4 regions of the Kocuria sp. WRN011 genome follow, and region 1 is predicted to be linked to each of the others. Evidence: riboswitches for the same ligand, from Rfam matches in the RefSeq annotation. Region 1 holds a riboswitch; each other region holds the start of a gene.
The links. Region 1 has a riboswitch for S-adenosylmethionine ahead of CKW39_RS03380 (bifunctional o-acetylhomoserine/o-acetylserine sulfhydrylase). Riboswitches for the same ligand answer to the same signal wherever they lie in the genome.
Positions count from the first base shown of each region.

Region 1 (5,164 bases):
AAGAACTGGACCGGCTCACGGATGACTTCGCCTACGCCAATCTGGCCATTCGCGGTCGTCTTTACCAACCGATCATCGACGAACAGTTGGAACCGGCGCTCGCTCTGGAGCCGGACCTCGTCACCATCAGCGCGGGTGGCAACGACATGCTGCGCCCCGGGGCGGACCCGGACGCCATCGCGCAGAAACTGGACGGCGTGATCGCGCACATCGCGGAGACCGGCGCCACCGTGGTGATGTTCGACGGGCCCGATGTGGGCAACACTCCGGTGCTCCGCAGCATCCGCGGCCGCGTGGCCATTTGGAATGAGAACGTGCGTGTGATTGCGGCTCGCCACGGTGCAGTGATGACCGATCTGTGGGGATTGCATGAACTGGCCGATCCGTTGATGTGGGCGCCGGATCGACTGCACTTCTCTCCCCTGGGTCATCAGCGGATCGCGGTGGAAGTCCTGGATTCCCTGGGCGTCGACCACGGACTAGTTCCCGATGCCCTGGAAGCACAACCTGCCAGGACAAAGCGGGAAGTCCGCAGGGATGATCTCGTGTGGGCTCGGAAGCACTTTGCGCCGTGGGTTGCCCGCCGCCTCACCAAGCGCAGTTCGGGAGACTCCATCACCGCCAAGCGGCCGAAATTCGGCCGAGCCGTGATCCCGGGTGCGGGTGAACAAGCGAATGCGCAGATTTCAAGCGACCGGCACCCCTCCGACCCGGAGGCCGGACAGGGTTAGTCCTTCAACACCGACTTCTTGAGCAGCATGCCCAGCTGAGGTGCCTCGATCAAGAACCCGTCGTGACCGCTCGGCGAGCTGATCATGTGCAGGGTCTGCTCACCCGGCAGCGCCCGCACGAGTTCGGCCGATTCCGCAGGGAAGAACAACCGGTCCGAATCGACCCCGGCCACGAGCCACTCGCACGAGGTGCCTGCCAGCACTTCTTCCAAGCTGCCGCGGCCACGCGTGATGTCGTGGGACATCAGGGTCTCGTTGACGCTCAGGTACGAGTTCGCGTCAAAGCGACCCGCGAGCTTGGAGGCCTGGTGGTCCAGGTAGCTTTCCACGCGGTAGCGGCCTCGCTCGGCCGTGTAGGTCCCGTCCACGTCCTCATTCGGCTGGGCCTCACGGCCGAACCGATAGTGCAACTCCGCGGCTGAGCGGTAGGTGATGTGGGCGATGCGCCGCGCGAGGCCCAGTCCCGCTTCCGGGAACTCACTGTCGTAGTAGTCCCCGCCGCGGAAATTCGGGTCCTGCCGGATCGCGAGCGCTTGGGCCTGTCCCCATGCGAGCAGTTCCGCGCTGGCCGAAGCACACGCCGCGATCACGCCGCACGCCGCCACTCGATCCGGGTACATCACGGCCCACTCGAGAGCCCGGGCACCCCCCATGGAGCCGCCGATCACCAGTCGCCAACGCTCGATTCCCAAAGCATCGGACAGAACGGCCTCCGCGATCACCGTGTCCCGCACGGTGATGCGCGGGAAACGGGAACCCCACGATTTTTGGTCCGGGTCCACTTCCGGTGGTGCCTGGGTGGCCGGACCGGTGCTGCCGTAGCAACCACCGAGAATGTTGGCGCACACCACGAAGTACTTATCGGTGTCGATGGCCGCCCCCGGACCCACCAGTCCATCCCACCATCCGCCCGCTTCCGCGGCCAAGCGCTCAACCTCGGGCGCGTGTTCGCGCGACTGGCCGCGTGCGACGTGGGAGTCCCCGGTCAGTGCGTGCTCGATCAACACGGCGTTGGAGGCGTCCTCGTTGAGGTGCCCCCACGTTTCGTAGGCCAAGCGCGCGCGTGGGAGACGGTACCCGGATTCCAAGGTCAAGGGACCCACGTCGATATAGCCCACTACGCCGTCCTCGCGCACGAGCGAATCGGTGGTCCCGCCTCCCACGATGGTCACGCCCGCGTTCCCTCTCCATCCGAGCCGATCGTCGACGACGCCGCAGCCTCACCCAGCGCGGCCACGGCCTCGAATCCGGATTCCAGGTCGGCCACGATGTCATCGATGGACTCCAAGCCCACGGACAGCCGCACAAACCCGGGTTCGATACCCGTGGCCCGCTGCTCCTCTTCGGTCAGCTGTGAGTGCGTGGTGGAGGCAGGGTGGATCACCAACGAACGGGCATCGCCAATGTTGGCCACGTTGGAGTGCAGGGTCAGGGCATCCACGAACGCGGTACCCGCCTCGCGCCCGCCGTCGAGCACGAATCCGAGCACGGAACCGGCACCCTTGGGCGAGTACTTCTGGGCGCGGTCGTGCCACGGCGAGGAGGCGAGGCCCGCATAGGAAACGGCGCGAACGTCGTCGCGCGCCTCGAGCCACTCCGCGACCTTCTGTGCGTTCGCAACGTGCCGATCCATACGCAAGGACAGCGTCTCGATCCCCTGCTCGATGAGGAACGCGTTGAACGGGGAAATCGACGATCCCAGGTCACGCAGCAACTGCACGCGCGCCTTCAGGATGTACGACAGGTTCACCCCGAAGATCCCGTCCTTACCGAGCGCCTGTGCGTAGACCAGGCCGTTGTAGGAATCGTCCGGCTCGTTGAAAGCCGGGAAGCGCTGCGGGTCCTGGCCGAAATCGAAGTTACCCGCGTCCACGATCATGCCGCCGATGGACGTGCCATGACCACCCATGAACTTGGTCGCGGAATGCACCACAATGTCAGCGCCCCACTCGATCGGGCGGATGAGGTACGGCGTGGCAATGGTGTTGTCCACGATCAGCGGCACACCGGACTCGTGTGCCACCGCGGAAATGGTCTCGATGTCCAGCACATCATTACGCGGATTGGGGATGGTCTCCCCGAAGAACGCCACGGTGTTGGGCTTGACCGCCGCGCGCCACGCCTCGGGATCGTCAGGGTCGGAGACGAACGTGGTCTCCACACCCAGTTTGGGCAGCGTGTGGCGCAACAGGTTGTACGTGCCGCCGTACATGGATGGGCTAGCCACCACGTGAGTTCGGGCGCCGCCCAGGTTCAGGATCGCGAACGTGGAGGCGGCCTGGCCCGAGCTGAGCATGAGTGCACCCACGCCTCCCTCTAGGGAGGCCACGCGGTTCTCGACCACTTCCGTGGTCGGGTTCGTCAGGCGCGTGTAGATGGGCCCAAGCTCGGCCAGGGCAAACCGGTTGGCTGCCGTCTCCGCATCCGGGAACACGTAGGACGTGGTCTGGTGGATCGGCAGCGCCCGGGACCCCGTGGTGGGATCGGGTTCCTGACCCGCGTGGATCTGTCGAGTTTCGAAGGCCCAACCCTCTGGGTTGGACGGGGTGGCTGCGGGGCTCATACCGCACTCCCTCTCAGGATCAGGGGCCCGGTGATCGATCCGCAGCACGGTGCCCGTGCAGCGATCGGGCACCTGTGACCCGCGCTTGCCAACACCGAAGTATTTCGATGCGGCCTGGTCCTCACCCAGGGCACCCCACCGCGGAGGGAGGGTTGCCGGTCAGCTAGCTGGGGCTTGTCGCTGACTCTCGTGACCTGCCCTTCATTGTCCGGAGCCGGTACCTCGAACGTCAAGCCGAGTTACCCGCGTCACACGGTCATGTTTCAGCTCTCGATTTGGAGACCACTGTGCGCGGTGCCACGATGTGACCATGAAACTGGATCATGTCTCATTCGCAGCTCAATCCGATGGTCTTGAAGCCACCACGGAACGGATTGCCGATCAGCTAGGGATCGAGCCGGTCAAGGGCGGCATTCACCCGCGCTTCGGTACGCGAAACATGATCCTGCCGCTCACCGGGCACCAGTACGTGGAAGTGGTCGAGGTTCTCGAGCACCCCGCCGCAGACAAGGCGCCGTTCGGTCAGGCCGTCCGCGCACGTTCCGAAGCCGGCGGCGGTTGGCTCGGTTGGGTGGTCGAGGTGCAGGACCTCACGCCCTACGAGGACAAGTTGGGCCGCCCCTCCGTACCCGGTTCCCGGTTGTTCCCGGACGGTCGTCAGTTGGAGTGGCATCAGATCGGCGTGAAGGGTTTGATCTCGGATCCCCAGTTGCCGTTCATGGTTCGCTTCGATTCCGAGTCCGATATGCATCCCTCCCAGGCGCGCATCACGGACGTTCAGTTGGCCGGTATGGACATTGCCGGCTCGCCCGAGCGCGTGACCGAGTGGCTGGGTGGCCCGGTCGAGGACGTGCTGGCCTCACTCGACGTCACCTGGTCCGCTCCCAACGGGACGCCCGGCGTCATGGCGGTTTCCTTCGCTACGCCGGACGGCTTGGTCACCATTTAGTTTTCCCGTCGACGACGCCGCTGCCGCAACCTTTCGCTCGAAAAGGTGGCTGCAGCGGCGTCGTCGTCGATTAACCCGCCAGTAGTTGCGGGAGCAGGAAACCGGTGATGTCCAGGAGCGCGTGGGCGATGAGCAGCGGTGCGAGGCGACCGTAGCGCCGGTACACCCACACGAACACGAGACCCATGACCAGATTGCCCAGGGCGGGCCCAAAGCCTTGATACAGGTGGTAGCTGGCGCGGAAGACCGAGGTGAGGACCGCGATCGTGACCCAGGACCACCCGATGCGGCGCAGTCGATCGCACAGGAAAGCAACCACGATGATTTCCTCGACCAGACTGTGGCGCAACGCGGAGAGGATCAGGACGGGCACCGTCCACCAGTGCTCATCGAGCGCCGAGGTGTTGATGGCTGCGGTGAGGCCCAGTTCGCGTCCGGCCTGGTAGAGCCCCAGGGTTCCCAGCCCCATGACCAGGAACAAACCGAGTCCCCACAGTGCATCCCGCACGGGGCGGCGACCGTCCATGCCGATGCGACGCAGCACGCCCTTGATCCGCGGCAGAGAATCCGCCATGAGATACAGCGCCAGGGCCACCGGGACCAGGGCGAAACCGATGCTGGCAAGCTGCCTGAGCAGGTCGATGGCCGGGACCGGACTCAGGACCTGATTCAAGGTGGCTTGGGCATCCGAGAGCGGCCCACGAGACAGTGTTTCGGCGAGATTGAGCACGGCGTACACCGCTGATGAGCCCAGCGAGACGCCTAGGACCAACACAATGTGGAACCACAGCTCCGAGCGTGCGGGGCGTTGTTCGAGGGGCTGCGGGCGCTGGGAGTCTGTCAACACGAACACCATTGTGCCGTGCTCCCTAGACTGGGGATCATGAGATCCGAGAAGCCCGCATATCCCGTAGCCGTTCG
Region 1 is NZ_NSGI01000002.1:123,913-129,076, forward strand. It holds gene CKW39_RS03370 (SGNH/GDSL hydrolase family protein) at 1-731, shown strand, start outside; gene CKW39_RS03375 (homoserine O-acetyltransferase) at 728-1,903, opposite strand; gene CKW39_RS03380 (bifunctional o-acetylhomoserine/o-acetylserine sulfhydrylase) at 1,900-3,294, opposite strand; SAM riboswitch class IV at 3,371-3,489, opposite strand; gene CKW39_RS03385 (VOC family protein) at 3,605-4,243, shown strand; gene CKW39_RS03390 (CPBP family intramembrane glutamic endopeptidase) at 4,314-5,090, opposite strand; gene CKW39_RS03395 (S9 family peptidase) at 5,127-5,164, shown strand, end outside.

Region 2 (5,164 bases), on a different contig from region 1:
TTTGCCGTCCACGCCCATGTTGTTGGACACCACGGTCAGGTCTTTCACGCCGCTGTCCCTCACCGCTTCGATGAGGTCCCGCGGGATACCGGACAGGCCAAAGCCACCCACGGCAAGGGTCATGCCGTCCCGCAGTGTGTCGGCCAGGAGTTCGGCAACGTTGTCTCTGAGTTTGGACACGGTCACCCTTTCGTAATGTGTGATCTCCATCTCAGCGTAGGAAGCGCCCACATCCTGGTCAATGAGCGCCCGCATTCTTCCGGTCAAGTCCTCATATTCTGAAAAACAGCGTCTAGTCTGTCCATAATGTGAACAACTTCGCGACAGCTCCAAGCCAGGGGACGATGATGACGACACCGGATTCCAATACCTCGTCGCACTCCCGCTCACCGCATACCCAGAGGGGCACTCAGGTCGTGGCCCGGGTGGCGGCCATCCTGCAGGCGGTTGCCGCGAGTGAAACGGCTGGCTCTACCGCGGCAATTGCGCTCCACACCGGACTGACCAGGCCCACCACCCATAGGCTCCTGACGGCGCTGGCCGATGAAGGCCTGGTCGACCGCACCGAGAACGGCAACTGGGCGCTCGGACCCGAACTCCACATCCTGGGCACCGTGGCGGCCCAGCGCTATCCGGCACAGGAACTCGCCACCCCGTGCCTGCAGCGCCTCTCGGAAGCCACTGGTGAATCCGCGTTCTTCTCCGCGCGCCGCGGCAACGAGGTCATCTGCCTGGCGCGCGTCGAGGGGTCGTTTCCGGTCCGCTCCCATGTGCTTTACGAAGGGCTCCGCCTCCCGCTGGGCGTGGCGTCCGCGGGGATCGCGATCCTCGGTCAACTCCCGCCGGATCAGCTCGAGACCGCCCTAGCGGACACCCGGGACGAACGGCAACGCCTCGGCTCTCAGCACCGCGACGCACACGTCCGCAAACTCGTCGCACGCGTTCGCGACCACGGTTGGTCCCTGAATCCGGGACGCATTGTCGAAGGGTCATGGGGCATGGCCGCCGCGGTGTTCGATGCCTCCGGACAACCCCGGTACGCCCTGTCATTGACCGGCATCGAATCAAGATTCCGCGCCGAACGCCGCCCCCAACTGGGCGCGGCGCTGCTCGATCAGGCGCACAAATTGTCCACGGCCCTGCGCACCGGGGCGCCCTCGGCGTAAGGTGCCGGGCCGCCCTCGGCGTAGGGTGCCGGGCCTGGAAGGGTGTGCGGGCGGCGTCGTCGGCGTGGCGTACGGGCCGGACCATGTGATGAGGGCTTACTGCGCAGTAGACCCGGTTACTTTGTCGTAACCCCTGACGAAATGGTTCGCCGACGCCGCTCGGCCCACCCGCCGTGCGTGCCGGGGTGTGTGAGCGGCGTCGTGGCCTATTCCCACGAGTCGCCGGACGGGCAAGAATGAAGGGCATGGAACTCGACTATCCGTTCCACGGGCGGTGCCTGGTGCAGAACAGCCCCGCGAATCGAGTGCCGAGCCACGGAACCGATCGGTTCGGCACCAGTTTCGCGATGGATTTTGTGCCGGTGGATGGACAGAACCGTTCGGCCAGGTTCACTGGCACGTCGCTGTTGCGCACGGAGGCTCCCGAGAAGTTCGTCGGTTTCGGACAACCGGTCATTTCACCCGTGACCGGCACGGTGGTTCTGGCGGACGACCACGCCGAAGATCACGACGCCTTCCGCGGGTTGTCCTCCGTTGGTTACGCGCTGACCCAAGCCTGCCGCGTCGCCGCCGGATGGGGCGCGTTGGCTGGAAATTACGTGGTGGTGCAGGATTCCTTCAGCGGCCAGTACGTAGCACTGTGCCACCTGCGGCAAGGCAGCATCAGGGTTCGAGTTGGCCAGAGCATTCAGGCTGGGACCGCAGTTGCCCAATTCGGAAATTCTGGGAACAGCACCGAACCGCACGTGCATGTGCAGGCGGTCGATTCTCTGGATTTCGCTCAGGCTGTTGGCTTACCCCTGTCATTTCCGGACGGCCTACCCCGCAACGGTCAGATCGTGGGCGACGGCCCGGAGCGCCCGGTGCCATCTGGCTAGGACGCCGTCCAGCCGCCATCCATCGTGTAGGCAGCGCCGGTGACCATGCCGGCGGAGGGACCGGCCAGGAAGGCAATGAGCTCGCCAACCTCCTCCGGCTCAACCAAGCGCTTGATCGCTGATTCGGTGAGCATGATCTTCTCGACCACTTCGTCCTCGGGGATTCCGTGGGTGGCCGCTTGGTCCTTGATCTGCTTGTCCACCAGGGGCGTGCGCACGTAGCTGGGGTTCACGCAGTTGCTGGTCACACCGTGCGGAGCGCCCTCCAGAGCTACGGTCTTGGACAGGCCCTCCAACCCATGCTTAGCGGCGACATATGCGGACTTGAACGCCGAGGCGCGCAGACCGTGGATCGAGGACACGTTGATGATTCGCCCCCACTCCCGCTCGTACATGTGAGGCAGGGCGGCACGGATCAGCAGGAACGGGGACTCGAGCATGAGCGTGAGGATCCGGTGGAAGTCGGCGGGATCGAAGTCCTGGACGGCCGTGACCTTTTGAATCCCGGCGTTGTTGACCAGCACATCCACGTCGAGACTCAAGTCCGCGAGCGCTGCGGTGTCGGTGAGGTCAACGGCCCATGCCTCGCCCCCGACTTCTTGCGCCATGGCCTCGGCGGCCTGAGGGTCGATGTCGGCCACGATCGCGTGGGCGCCGCGTTGCGCGAGGGCCCGAACCGCTGCCGCGCCGATGCCACTCGCCCCGCCGGTGACCAGTGCCTTCTTGTCCTTGAGCGTGCTGTCCGACATGCCCCAACTCCTCGGTAATGGGTGATCTACGTCCCACACATTACGCGCGCCACAATTGGCCCGACCACCCACCCATGATGTTTGATGAATGGGTACCCATCCAGAGCGGCCGAGAGATCTGGCTCGTTGACGCCGCAGCAACCCGGGATTCAGCCCACGGTGCTACCGCCAGGACCGATGGAAAGGACTGCTAGTTCATGCCTCAGAACACCGATCGTATTCAGACCACCCACGTAGGATCGCTGCCCCGCACTCCCGATCTACTGGAGGCCAACAAGCGTTTCCAGGAGGGTGAAGCCACCGCCCAGGAGTTGGATGCCGCGCTCGACAACGGCGTGATCGACATCGTTCGCAAGCAGCGCGAGATCGGCCTGGACATCGTCAACGACGGCGAATACGGCCACACCATGTCTTCCTCCGTGGATTACGGCGCGTGGTGGAACTACTCGTTCTCCCGCCTGGGCGGATTGACCCCCACCAACGAGGACCGCTGGCAGGACGCCGAGGTCAAGCGCTCCTCCCCCGGCAACATCGTTCTGACCAGCTTCCCGGACCGCCGCGACCGCGCTCGTTTCCGCGACGCCTACGAGGACCCCACGGCCGGAGTTCTCGCGCACCGCGCCTCGGTCGCCCAGCCCAAGATCACCGGGCCGCTGACCTACGCCGGTCAGGAAGCCGTGGCCGGTGACATCCGCCGTCTCAAGGACGCGATGGCCGAGACCGGAGCCCAGCAGGGTTTCGTGGCCGCGTTGTCCCCGGGTTCCTGCGCACGTGTCCGCAACGAGTACTACTCGACCGACGAAGAGCTCGTGTACGCCTGCGCGGACGCCATGCGCGAGGAGTACAAGGCCATCATCGATGCCGGCCTGACCGTTCAGATCGACGACCCCTCCATCGCCGAGTCCTGGGACCAGATCAACCCCGAGCCCACCGTGGAGGACTACCTGGCCTTCACCAAGATCCGCGTGGACGCCCTCAACTACGCCCTGCGCGACCTCCCCGAGGACCAGATCCGCTTCCACCTGTGCTGGGGTTCGTGGCACGGCCCGCACACCACAGACCTCGAGTTCAAGTACCTGGTGGACCTCATGCTCACCATCAACGCGGGCGGCTACAGCTTCGAGGCGTCCAGCCCCCGCCACGGCCACGAGTGGAAGGTCTGGAAGGACCACACGCTCCCCGAGGGCAAGGTGGTCTACCCCGGTTTCGTCTCCCACTCGACCAACGTGGTGGAGCACCCGGAGCTCGTGGCCGACCGCATCGAGCAGTACGCGTCCGTGGTGGGTCGCGAGAACGTCATCGCCTCCACTGACTGTGGCCTGGGCGGTCGCCTCCACCCCTCGATCGCGTTGGCCAAGCTCGGCTCCCTGGTCGAAGGCGCGCGCCTCGCGACCGAGCGCTTGTTCTAGCAAGGTTCGCGAGCGGCGTCGGCAATCAATCGACGACGACGCCGCTCGCGCCACCCGCCTCTGCCCCCTCATTTCCCGCCCCCATCACCCTGGCTCATCCTCCCCACCCCACCGCTAGTGCCCCCGCTGCCGCCTAGGGCCACGCCGCCTCCCCGCCCGCCGGGTCCGCCGGGTCCGGCCGGCGTCGCAGCTCAGCCGGCCATCGCGGCCGACCATCTGATGCCGCCTTACGGCAAAGTAACCCGCCCTACCGAACAGTAAGGCAGGATGAAATGGTGGGGCTCAACCGGAGAGCTAGCACAGTCGGCAGAAGTGACTGTGGATAACTCGAACTGACCGACCCCGAGACCGCCTACAGTCGCGGTCATGAAAGCCGCTCGAGTACTGAGTTTCGACCCGTTGCCAGATGTGTTGCCGACGGTCGACTGGGGTCTGCGCGCTCCTCAGCTCAACGCGGACCCCGCCATGGTGCGCCTGACCCGCGGATACTGGTTCCACAAGCCAGAGCATTACGAACCCGCGATGCTCTCCGTGCTGCTGCACCGACACTTCCGGCGGAACATGAGCGGCTTGCCGATCACCGGCCTCCACGCATTGCGGTTGTACAAGGTGCCCGTCGACTCCACTCAACACTGGATCAATCCGACGCTCGGACACGAACCCGCTCCGCGAGCACGCGCCTTTGTGAGCGCCATGGGCTCACCCCACCTGGCCTGGAACCGTTACCGCCCCACGTCAGAGCTGGGTGGTGCCACAATGACCAAGTCCTATGGGCTGAACCCGTACTTGGGTCCATCGGAGTGCGCCCTCACCCATCCGATCGAAGCACTGACCGTGGCCGCCCCTTACCTGTCCGCGTGGCGAATCATTGCCTGTTTGGACTACCTGCTGGCGCACCGGATCCAGGTCACCAACAAGATCTGGCTGAAACCGTTCGACCGTGAAGAAATCTCGCGGACTCT
Region 2 is NZ_NSGI01000001.1:30,200-35,363, reverse strand. It holds gene CKW39_RS00170 (CoA transferase subunit A) at 1-180, opposite strand, end outside; gene CKW39_RS00165 (IclR family transcriptional regulator) at 345-1,166, shown strand; gene CKW39_RS00160 (M23 family metallopeptidase) at 1,412-2,044, shown strand; gene CKW39_RS00155 (3-hydroxybutyrate dehydrogenase) at 2,041-2,793, opposite strand; SAM riboswitch class I at 2,887-2,977, shown strand; gene CKW39_RS00150 (cobalamin-independent methionine synthase II family protein) at 2,991-4,202, shown strand; gene CKW39_RS00145 (hypothetical protein) at 4,569-5,164, shown strand, end outside.
Region 2: another riboswitch for S-adenosylmethionine. It lies ahead of CKW39_RS00150 (cobalamin-independent methionine synthase II family protein); the one in region 1 lies ahead of CKW39_RS03380 (bifunctional o-acetylhomoserine/o-acetylserine sulfhydrylase).

Region 3 (5,164 bases), on a different contig from region 1:
CCCGTTCCGCAACTGGACCTGGAGCGTTACAGCGGAATCATCGTGGGCGGTTCGCCCTTCAATTCCTCCGACCCCGCGGAGGAGAAGTCGTCCACCCAGCACCGCGCCGAGAAGTGGATCAGCACGCTTCTGGACGAGGTCGTGGCTCGAGACTTCCCGTTCCTGGGTGCTTGCTACGGCGTGGGCACGCTGGGGATCCACCAGGGTGCTGTGGTGGATCGCACCCGCAGTGAAGAGGTGGGGCCGATCACCGTTACGGTCACCGACGAGGGTGCCAAGGACCCGCTGTTGTCCCAACTGCCGGGGGAGTTCACCGCGTACGTGGGGCACAAGGAAGGCACCCGGTCCCTGCCCGCCAGCGCCGTGCTGCTGGCCAGCGGCACGGTGTGCGAGGTCCAGATGTACCGGGTCAAGCAGAACCTCTACGCAACGCAGTTCCACCCGGAACTCGACCCGGGCGGCCTGATCAACCGCGTGATTGCATACAAGGATTTGGGGTACTTCCGTCCCGGAGACACCCATACCGTGATCGACCGCGTGAAGGACGGGCCCGAAGTGGACCAGCCCAAGAAGATCCTGGCCGCATTCGTCGACCGCTATGCGGTGTAAGGCAGCGCGGCCCGCGGTACACGCCCTCCACAATGACCGCACCGGGGTCCAGTGACCGATAGCGTGGAGTCATGAGCCAGCATCCCGCGCCTTGGAGCAAGCCGCCAGCACCGAACTCGAGCCCGGCCCCACGGCCCGGCGAGGTGAGAGGCGCGGGTGGGGGAGCGGCGTCGTCGACCATGAACGGCGGTCGTGTCCCGGCGCCTGTACCGGCCACCGGACCGTCCCAGGTGCCGCCGGAGCAGCTACGCACGCTGGCGTATCACCTGTTAGGATTCGCCGACCGCAACCACGAATGGTGGAAGCCCCTGGTCGAGGGCGCGATTCTGTTCTTCTTGTTCCTCGTTCTGTCGGTGTTGTTCGCCATCCCGGTCATCTTGTTCATGGACAACCCCATGGGCCTGGACAACGTGGCCACCATGGACCAGCTGGATCCGCTCATCTTCTTCTTCCTGTTCGGTTCCGTCGCGCTCCTGGCACCGGCGGCGTACCTTGCCCGAAAAATCATGGGGCCGCGGCCATTGGGGCTGCTCCATTCTGTGACTGGGCGGCTGCGCTGGAAGTGGATGCTCCAGTGCGGGCTCGCGGCGTTGGCCATTTTCGTGGTGATCAACGGCTTGTCCATCCTGCTCGACCTGATGACCGGCGGCGAGGCGATCGAGTTCACCGTGGCACCCCAGTGGGGATGGTTGCTGCTCATGGTGGTGCTGCTGGTGCCCATCCAGTGTTTCGCGGAGGAACTGGTCTTCCGTGGCTATCTGATGCAGACGGTGGGCCGTTGGTTGAAGCACCCGGCCTGGGCGATTCTTCTGCCGGTCCCGCTGTTCGTCGCCGGGCACCTCTATGACGTGTGGGGACAGGCCTCCATTGCCGTCATGGCGATCACCATGGGCGTGATCACGTGGCGCACCGGCGGGCTGGAAGCGGCGGTCGCCCTGCACGTGGTCAACAACTGCACGGTCACGCTCATGGCCATCGTTGGATTGGCGGACCTGAGTGATACCAGCGGCGGGCCCATCGACGTCCTCTTCACGCTGGCTGTCAACGGGGTCTTCCTCCTGGTCGTGTTCCGGATGGCCCGTAAGACTCGAATTGCTACGTCTCGCACCATCATCCTGCCGCCCCCGCCGCGGTTGCCGGCGTTGGCGCAGCGGCCCCGCACGGTCAGCCAGGTGGGTTCCGAGCTCGCGGCGTTCGTGGTGGATCCCCGCACCCAGAACTACCTCTCCCTGCCCGAGCAGTACGGTCCCTACACCGTTCGGGATGGTCAGGGGCGCCCGGTGGGTTTGTTGGACGTGCGTAGGACGTCGGGTCCGCAGTCACCGAACGGACAATCCGGGAACGGTCCTTGGCCGAACGGCCCGTCACAGGGTGGCGATCCGCGGGACCGCCAGCTCGCGGGTGCGCAGCCGCCGAACCGGGGCTCCCACGGTGGCGACTCGGCTACCAACCAGGACCGCACTCCCTAGACTGTCCTGCATGGCCCATCACAGCGTTTCTGACTTGGATTCCCACCGCGCCCCGTTCGGCTACGCCCGCGCCCTGGGCGATTACGTCATGGCCTCGCCCAGCTCGTACCACGCGGTCGCGGCCGCGGCGGAGCTACTGCGCGGGGCGGGATTCACGGAACTGAGCGAATCCGAGGCGTGGAGCGACGTCGGCGGGCGGCACTTCACGATTCGCGACGGCGCTCTGATCGCCTGGGTGGCCCCGCGCGACTATCGTGCGGGCGCCGGGGCTCGCATCCTGGGTGCGCACACGGATTCGCCAGGGTTCAAGCTGAAGCCCAAGCCCACCACGGTCTCCAACGGCTGGTACCAGGCTGGTGTTGAGGTGTACGGCGGCGTGCTGCTGAACTCGTGGCTGGACCGGGACCTGCGTCTTGCCGGACGGATCGTGGTGCGCGGTGAGAACGGCGAGCTCACGCAGCACCTGTGCGCCACGGAGGCGGTCGCCCGGATCCCGCAGTTGGCCATCCACCTGGACCGCGGCGCCAACGAAGGGCTCAAACTCGACAAGCAGCAGCACGTGCAGCCCATTTGGGGGACCGGTTCGGCTCAGGACGCTGACGTGCTGGGCCTGCTCGCCGACATGGCCGAGGCGTCGGTGGCTCCGGAGGACATCGTGGGATTCGACGTGGTGCTCGCGGACACACAGAAGCCCGAACTGATCGGTCAGCGGCGGCAGCTGCTCGCGAGCGGGCGGCTGGACAACCTGTCCTCCGTGTACGCGGGAATGCACGCGTTGGTCGAGCATGCCGAGGACCTGGAATCCGCGTCGCAGATGTCCGTGCTGGCCGCGTTCGACCACGAAGAGGTCGGCTCCGCCACGCGCTCCGGTGCGGCGGGTCCGTTCCTGGAAGACGTGCTCGCGCGGATCAGCGCGGCGCAGGGTGAATCGCAAGATGATTACCGACGTTCCCTGTCCGAATCGGTGTGTTTGTCGGCTGACGCCGGTCACCTGGTCCACCCCAACTACCGCGGTCACCACGACCCCGTGAACACTCCCGAGCCCGGTGCGGGTCCATTGCTCAAGATCAACGCCAACCAGCGTTACACCACGGATGCCGTGGGTGCCGGTTTGTGGGCGGACGCGTGCGAGCGTGCGGGCGTGAGCTATCAGGAGTTCGTCTCCAACAACAACGTGCCGTGCGGTTCGACCATCGGCCCCATCACGGCCACCCGCCTGGGTATGCGCACCCTGGACGTGGGCGTGGGACTGTTGTCGATGCACTCCGCCCGCGAACTCGCCCACGTGGACGACCTGCACGCGCTGTCCCGAGTGACCGGGGCGTTCTGGCGGTCATAAACCGTCACGCGCGTTGACAGTCACCTTGGGTGCGTGATGCTCTGAATCCGTAACGCCATCAAGAGCGGCCGAGAGACGTGGCTCGTCAACGCCGCAGCAACCACCCGGATACCGGGACGGTGCTTCCGCCACGACCGATGGACAGCTTTTCAGCTCCTGCGGTTCGCGCGGTCATGCCCGTGCACGCGCTGTGCTCCTCTCGGTCGGGTGCGTGCACCGCGACTGAACGCGAGGGACTACCGAGAACATGAGCAGCGACACCGGGATCAAGGAACAGTTCGACACCGCAACCCTTTACGGGGATCCGCAGCGATCCCTGAGCACCCGCGAACTCTTCGAGGTGTTCCAGCCGGTCTTTGATCGCGTTGCCGACGGTGCCGTAGAGCGCGAACAGCAGCGGATTCTCCCGTTCGAGCAGTTCGCGTGGCTCAATGAACACCGCTTCGGAGCGCTCACGGTGCCGCGCTCGCGGGGTGGTTACGGCGCGTCGCTGGAACAGGTGGCGGAGCTGCTGATCGTCCTGGCCGCTTCCGACTCCAACGTGGCGCACGTCTACCGTTCGCACCTGGGATTCATCGCGAGCCTCAGCTCCGATGAATCCGACGTCTGGTTCCCTCGGATCGCCGCCGGTGAGACCGTGGGTAATGCCGCGACCGAGCGCTCCGGTGCAGCTCTGGGCACCGCGGCCACCACGCTCACCCAGACCGCGGGCGGTGACTGGGAGCTCAACGGCACTAAGTACTACTCCACCGGTTCCATCTTCTCCGACTGGATCCAGGTCACCGCCCAGATCCCCGGGCAGGAGGCGCGCTCGCACGCGCTGGTGAAGAGCTCGTGGGACGGCATCGAGCTGATCGACGACTGGGACGGCTTCGGCCAGCAACTCACCGGAACCGGCACCACGCACTTCCGCGGGGTCAAGGTTCCGGCAGCCAACGTGCGCAATCGCGACGGCCGCGCGACCCAGGAGACCGCTGTCTTCCAGCTCGTGCTCTTGGCCGTCGAGGCGGGGATCGCCAAGGCCGCAATCGACGAGGGCGTGCACCTGGTGCGGTCACGCACCCGCGGTTTCAATACCGGTACGGGCTCGGTCGCTCGCGAGGATCCGCAGGTGCTGCAGCGCGTGGGAGAGCTCAGCGCCAAGGCTGCCGCGGCACGGGCGATCGTTCTTCAGGCGGCCCGCGAGCTCGACGCCGCCATCGGCGTTCTCGGCGGAGACCCCCTTCTCGACAACCCCCAGGAGTTGACCAACGCGTGCGAACTGCCCGTGGCACACGCCCAGGTGGTTGTTCCGGAACTCGTGCGCGATGTGACCGACGGGATCTTCGACCTGCTCGGTGCCTCCGCCGTGGGCAAGTCCAAGTCCCTCGACCGCTTCTGGCGCAACGCCCGCACCGTGGCGACCCACAACCCCACGATCTACAAGGCCCGCATCGTGGGTGACTACCGCGTCAACGGCACCCCGATGTTCGGCCTCAACGCCATCGGCGAGGTCAAACCATCCGGCGAGAAGCTCCAATAGACCTGCGTGGCACACCAGGTGCGCTACTGGGTCCTAAGGGTGCCTGAGATGCGAGAGACGCTGGTGGGGGCACGGCTACGCGACTGAAGCGGCGTCGTCGGCGGTGAAGGTGCTGCCATGACGAGCTCCGAGCGACGTTAGAACCTTCGCATCCATCTCATGCGCCGTTAGAGCCCTTGGCGCGGTTCAAAAAGGCTCTATCGACACACCAGGTGCGCGGCTGGG
Region 3 is NZ_NSGI01000005.1:97,297-102,460, forward strand. It holds gene CKW39_RS08220 (glutamine amidotransferase) at 1-609, shown strand, start outside; gene CKW39_RS08225 (CPBP family intramembrane glutamic endopeptidase) at 681-2,078, shown strand; gene CKW39_RS08230 (M18 family aminopeptidase) at 2,089-3,417, shown strand; SAM riboswitch class I at 3,470-3,561, shown strand; gene CKW39_RS08235 (acyl-CoA dehydrogenase family protein) at 3,665-4,939, shown strand.
Region 3: another riboswitch for S-adenosylmethionine. It lies ahead of CKW39_RS08235 (acyl-CoA dehydrogenase family protein); the one in region 1 lies ahead of CKW39_RS03380 (bifunctional o-acetylhomoserine/o-acetylserine sulfhydrylase).

Region 4 (5,164 bases), 200 kb from region 1:
GCCCCGTCGAACACGGCCACGCCGTCACCGTCCGTCACGGCCGAGTCTGCGTCGCCCGCCTCCTGAGCGGTCACCGCGGTCGACCCGTTCGCGCCCCAGGGAGCAGTCTGGTTCCGATCGACGACGCCGCTCGGCCCGGTCGCTGGGTCCGTCCCGTCCGCCACGGGTCGTGACCGATGCTCCGCCCGCGATGCGGGCTGTGCACCTGCGTGGTGCTCAGCCGGTGATCGCACCGGATCCTGCGCCGACTGATCGTCCGCTCCGGGAACTGCCAGCCGGACGGCCTTGCGTTTCGCTGATTTCTTGGCAGCCCGCTTCTCCCGAGCTTCCGCCTTCTTGGCCTGCTTGGCCTGTGCCTTCGCGGCCCGTTTGGCGTCTCGTGCGGATCCCGTTGCTTCTCCGTCGAGGCCTTCCGGGCCCTCCGTTTCCGTATCGCTGGCGGATGAATCCTCCAGGGAACTGTTCCAGGGGTTCTTCCGGTAACCCTCGCGTTCGAGCCACGGCCCCAGGACGTACCCGATGGCACCACCGGCGGTGATCTCGGCGCCGGTCCACAAGAACACGTGCCAGGGATCGGGGCCGATGTCCGTGAGCCTTCCCAGGCCCAATGACCCGTGAGACAGCCACGCCAACATCGCCACAAGACCCGCGCCGATCGCCGCAATGAACGCCACCGTCAGCAGCGTGGACAGGATGAACGTGAACCATCGCATGGGCAAGCGGATGGCCATCCAGTCGTCCAGGTGGTTCTCACCTTCGCGCAGGAACCACCAACCCGCGAGCACACCGGCCAGGACCGGCAGCACCACCACGGCCGACGCGTAGCTCCACGGATCGCCCTCCGGTAGGGCTGCAAACGGCGGGAACTGCGGTAGCGCACCCAGTGAGTTCGCGAAGGGTGAGGTGAGTGTCCCCTCCCCCACGGAGAAACCCGCGCCGCTGGCCCACGCCGCAGCCCACACGACCATGTTCGGCAGGTACCCGAACTGCAGGGCGCTCAGAGCGGTATCCCCGGCCGCGCCCGTACCCAGTTCCTGATAGACGGCGATGATGCCGTCCCAGTTCCACACCAGCGCCAGCACGGTGAGCAACGCTCCGGCCGCTATGACAGCCACCGCGGACAGGAAACCGGCACGGACGACGGCCCACACGTAGGAACCGGCCCAGCGTGAATACTGGCTGGTGCGCTGGATCCATGATGCGGCGTCGGCGCCCAAGACGGCGGCCAAGGAACGCGAGACGCTCCACCCGCCCACCAGGGTGCCCAGACCGGCCGGGATCAACGGGAACAGCGCGCCCGCCAGCACGCTCGCGGAGACGTGTTCCGTGCTGCTCACCAGGGCCACCAACGCCCCGACGAGCGCGTACGTGATCATCCCGGCAAAGAATGGTTTGAGGAACTGCCCCCGCCAACACGCGCGCGCGATTCGGCGACCCGCAATGACCGCGAGCCCGAACGGAATCAGCGTGAGCCCCAAGGGCACCAAGGTGAGAGTGCCGCCGCCGGTGGACACGTCGATGCCCTGGATGGCCGCCATGGTCAACGGCGTGCAATGGGCCACCAACCACACCTGACCCGCGAGTTGAAGGCCGCCCAGGACGCCCAAGGAATCAAAACCACCAGCCAGCCAGACGGCTGCCATCAGCAACCCCGTGAGCAGCAAGCTGATGGCGGCCACCGCCAGGAGTTCAATGACTCCCTGCAGCCACAAGGGCATGGGGAACCCGTCCTCCGGGCCCCTCCGGTTGGAGTCGGCCGATGGCGATGTGGCGGGCGAGCTCTCGGGGTCACCGTGGCGGTTGCGTTGCAGCCGCTCGCGCGCCCCGGACAGGGTGTTGGAAAAGGTGGGGAAGTTCATCACCTCCATCTTTCCACGTCCCCACCGGAGTTGGCCCAGACTTCACCGACAGGTCACCCTGGCGTGAAGAACCGGTGACCCGCGACGGCCACAGTATTAATTGTGAGAATCGCAGTGGTTGCCGAACAGTTCCTCCCCCACATCAACGGCGTGACGCATTCCGTGGTTCGAGTCCTGGAGTACCTCCGGGCCCAGGGTCACGAAGCCATGGTCATCGCACCGACCTACGAAAAACTCGGAGCCCTGGGCTCCGTGGACTCCATGGACGGGATCAGAGTTCAACGCATCGCGTCCATCCCCCTCGCCGGGTACCCCGACGTCCGGGTCGCCAGCTGCACGGTGGCACGCATGCAGCGCATCCTGACCCGCTTCCAACCAGACGTCGTGCACGTGGCCTCCCCCTTCGTCCTGGGCTGGCAGGCCATCCAGGCCGCCAAGAATCTGGGCTTACCGTGCGTCTCCATTTACCAGACCGACGTTCCCGGATACGCGGCCCGCTACGGTGCCCCGGTCCTGGAGAACGTGCTGTGGAGCCACGTGCGAAACATGCACAACAGTTCGACTGTGACCTTGGCGCCGTCCACGGCGTCCATCTCGTCGCTGCATGAACACGGTGTGCAACGCGTGCGCATGTGGCGACGCGGCGTGGACACCCGCCGCTTCAACCCGGCTCGGCGCGATCACGAATGGCGCGAACGGGTGGGCGGCGGCCGGAAGCTCGTGGGTTACGTGGGGCGCTTGGCTCCCGAAAAGCAGGTGCAGGATCTCGTGGTCCTGGATTCGCTGCCCGATACCCGACCGGTGATCGTGGGCTCGGGGCCGGAGAAGGAGAAGCTCCGCATGCTGCTCCCCAATGCGTACTTCGTGGGTTTCCTGGACGGTGACGAATTGGCCACCGCCATGGCCTCCCTGGACGTGTTCGTGCACCCCGGTGAACACGAGACGTTCTGCCAGACAATCCAGGAAGCCATGGCCAGCGCCGTACCCGTCGTGGCCGTGGGCCGCGGTGGGCCCGTGGACCTGGTTGATTCGTCCCGCAACGGCTGGCTCTACAAGCCCGGTGACACCGAGATGCTCCGCGATCGCGTGCTGGATCTCGCGGGTGACAACGCCAAACGCGCCGCCTTCTCCCGCACCGCCTACACCACCGTGCAGACTCGCACGTGGAACGCCGTGTGTGACCAGCTCATGGAGCACTATGCACAAGCCCGCACCGTGGCATCTCGTGCGCGCAGGTTGTCCACAACCGCGCCGTGATCCGTGGTGCACGATCCATTCGTAGATTAACTTTTGGTGACGTTATGAGACACCCTCTGGTTTGTCATGCGCCCAACCCGCTACGCTCTAATCCAGCTTCACGAGATGCGCTCTGGAAATCGGGGTAAAACCCGAGATCCTGCTGGGCTCCAACCCGGCGCACGCCAACCCTTGGTTCAGGGGTGGTTTGGATGACGAAGCGGCTGTGGCGCAACCGCGGGCGCAGCAAGAACCTCACTGTACGAAAGCACAATACTGATGAAGAACATTCAACAACTACGCACAAAGACCGAGTCCCCTCGAGAACAATGGGTTGACGTCACCGTCGACATCGACCCCGACCACCACATGGTGCGTCTCATGGAGTCCAATGGGGACATCCACGAATACATGAGCAGCAACGTTCGCGCCCTGGCCCACGCAGCCGCCCACAACCGCGGCCGCGCCCAATGGTGCGAGAAGTACCAGCAGCTACTCGTTCCCGGAGCATCAAACGTCTCCGGTGGCATTCCGTTCTACAAACTGGAACCGAAACCGGTGGCGCTCAGCGCCTGATCAGGACCGCACGAATGAAGCCCGGCACTGGTGCCGGGCTTCATTCATGTCATGGTGCCGCTACTTGTCCGAGGGCGACTCCTGCTCCTGGGCAATCAGCTCAGCGGCGCGCTCACCAATCATGTAGACCGTGATGTTGGGGTTCACGGTGACCAGTTCCGGCATCACCGAAGCATCAGCCACGCGCAGGCCGCTCACGCCCTTGACCCGCAACTGCGGATCCAGCGGAGAATCCTGATCCTCGACCGGCCCCATGCGGCACGAACCCGCGGGGTGGTACACGGTGTTGTGGGTGCGCTTGATGTAGTCGGCGATCTCCTCGTCCGTCTGCACATCCTGACCCGGGAACAGCTCCTGACCGGCCCATTCCGAGAGCCCGGACTGCGAGACGATTTCACGGGCCTTGCGGATACCCGCGGTCATGATCCGTAGGTCGTAACCCTCCGGGTCGGTGAAGTACCGGGGATCCACGCGGGGCTTGTCCCGGTAGTCACGCGTGCGCAGCCGCACGGTGCCGCGGGAACGAGCGTGGGTCACGTTGGGGGTCAGGCAGAACGCGTTGTCCGCCGTGGCGTACCCGTGGCGGTAGGTGTGCATGTCGAAGTTCACGCTGCCGTAGTGCATCATCAGGTCCGGGCGGTCCAATCCGTCGTCCACCTGGGCGAACAGGCCGATCTCCCACCACTGGGTGGAGTCCTCGACCATGGGCTGCTTGGCCTCCCACTGGATCACGGCCTCCGGGTGATCCTGCAGGTGCGAGCCCACGCCCGGGGAGTCCACCAGCACGTCCACGCCCACCTCGGTGAGGTGCTCGGCCGGACCGATTCCCGAGAGCATGAGCAGCTTGGGCGTGTCGATCGCACCGGCGGAGACGACGACCTCGCGGTTGGCCGAGATCACGTGCGCACGACCGAAAGCGTTGTCCGTGACCTCCACGCCGGTGGCTCGCTGGTTCTCGTCGACCACGATTCGTTTGGCCTGGGTGCCGGTCAGGATCGTGAGGTTTTCACGGTCCCGGATCGGGTGCAGGTAGCTCACCGAGGACGAGGAGCGGGTTCCGTCCTCGCGCGCGTTGATCTGGAAGAAGTTCGCGCCCTGGGTCACCGTTTTGCCGGTGTTGAAGTCAGCGCGCGGAATCCCGGCCTGTTCGGCGGCGTCGAGAACCGCCACGCCGCAGGGATCCACGGCGGGGACCTGGCGCAGCCGCACGGGCCCGTCGTGGCCGTGGTGGGATCCGGGGTCCTCATTGTTCTCGAGTTTCTTGTACAACCGGAAGGCCGTCTCCGCGTTCCAGCCCTCGGCCCCGAACTTGGACTCCCATTCGTCCATGTCCTCGGCGGGTGCCCAGAAGGCGATGCACGAGTTGTGCGACGAGCAACCGCCCAGCACCTTGGCGCGGGCCAGGCGCATGTACGAGTTGCCGTTCTCCTGCGGTTCGATCTGGTAATCCCAGTCGTAGCCGGATTCGAGCAGTTCCATCCAGCGGTCGAGCG
Region 4 is NZ_NSGI01000002.1:328,906-334,069, forward strand. It holds gene CKW39_RS04240 (DUF6350 family protein) at 1-1,859, opposite strand, end outside; gene CKW39_RS04245 (glycosyltransferase family 1 protein) at 1,962-3,116, shown strand; SAM riboswitch class IV at 3,213-3,354, shown strand; gene CKW39_RS04250 (hypothetical protein) at 3,375-3,671, shown strand; gene CKW39_RS04255 (GMC family oxidoreductase) at 3,732-5,164, opposite strand, start outside.
Region 4: another riboswitch for S-adenosylmethionine. It lies ahead of CKW39_RS04250 (hypothetical protein); the one in region 1 lies ahead of CKW39_RS03380 (bifunctional o-acetylhomoserine/o-acetylserine sulfhydrylase).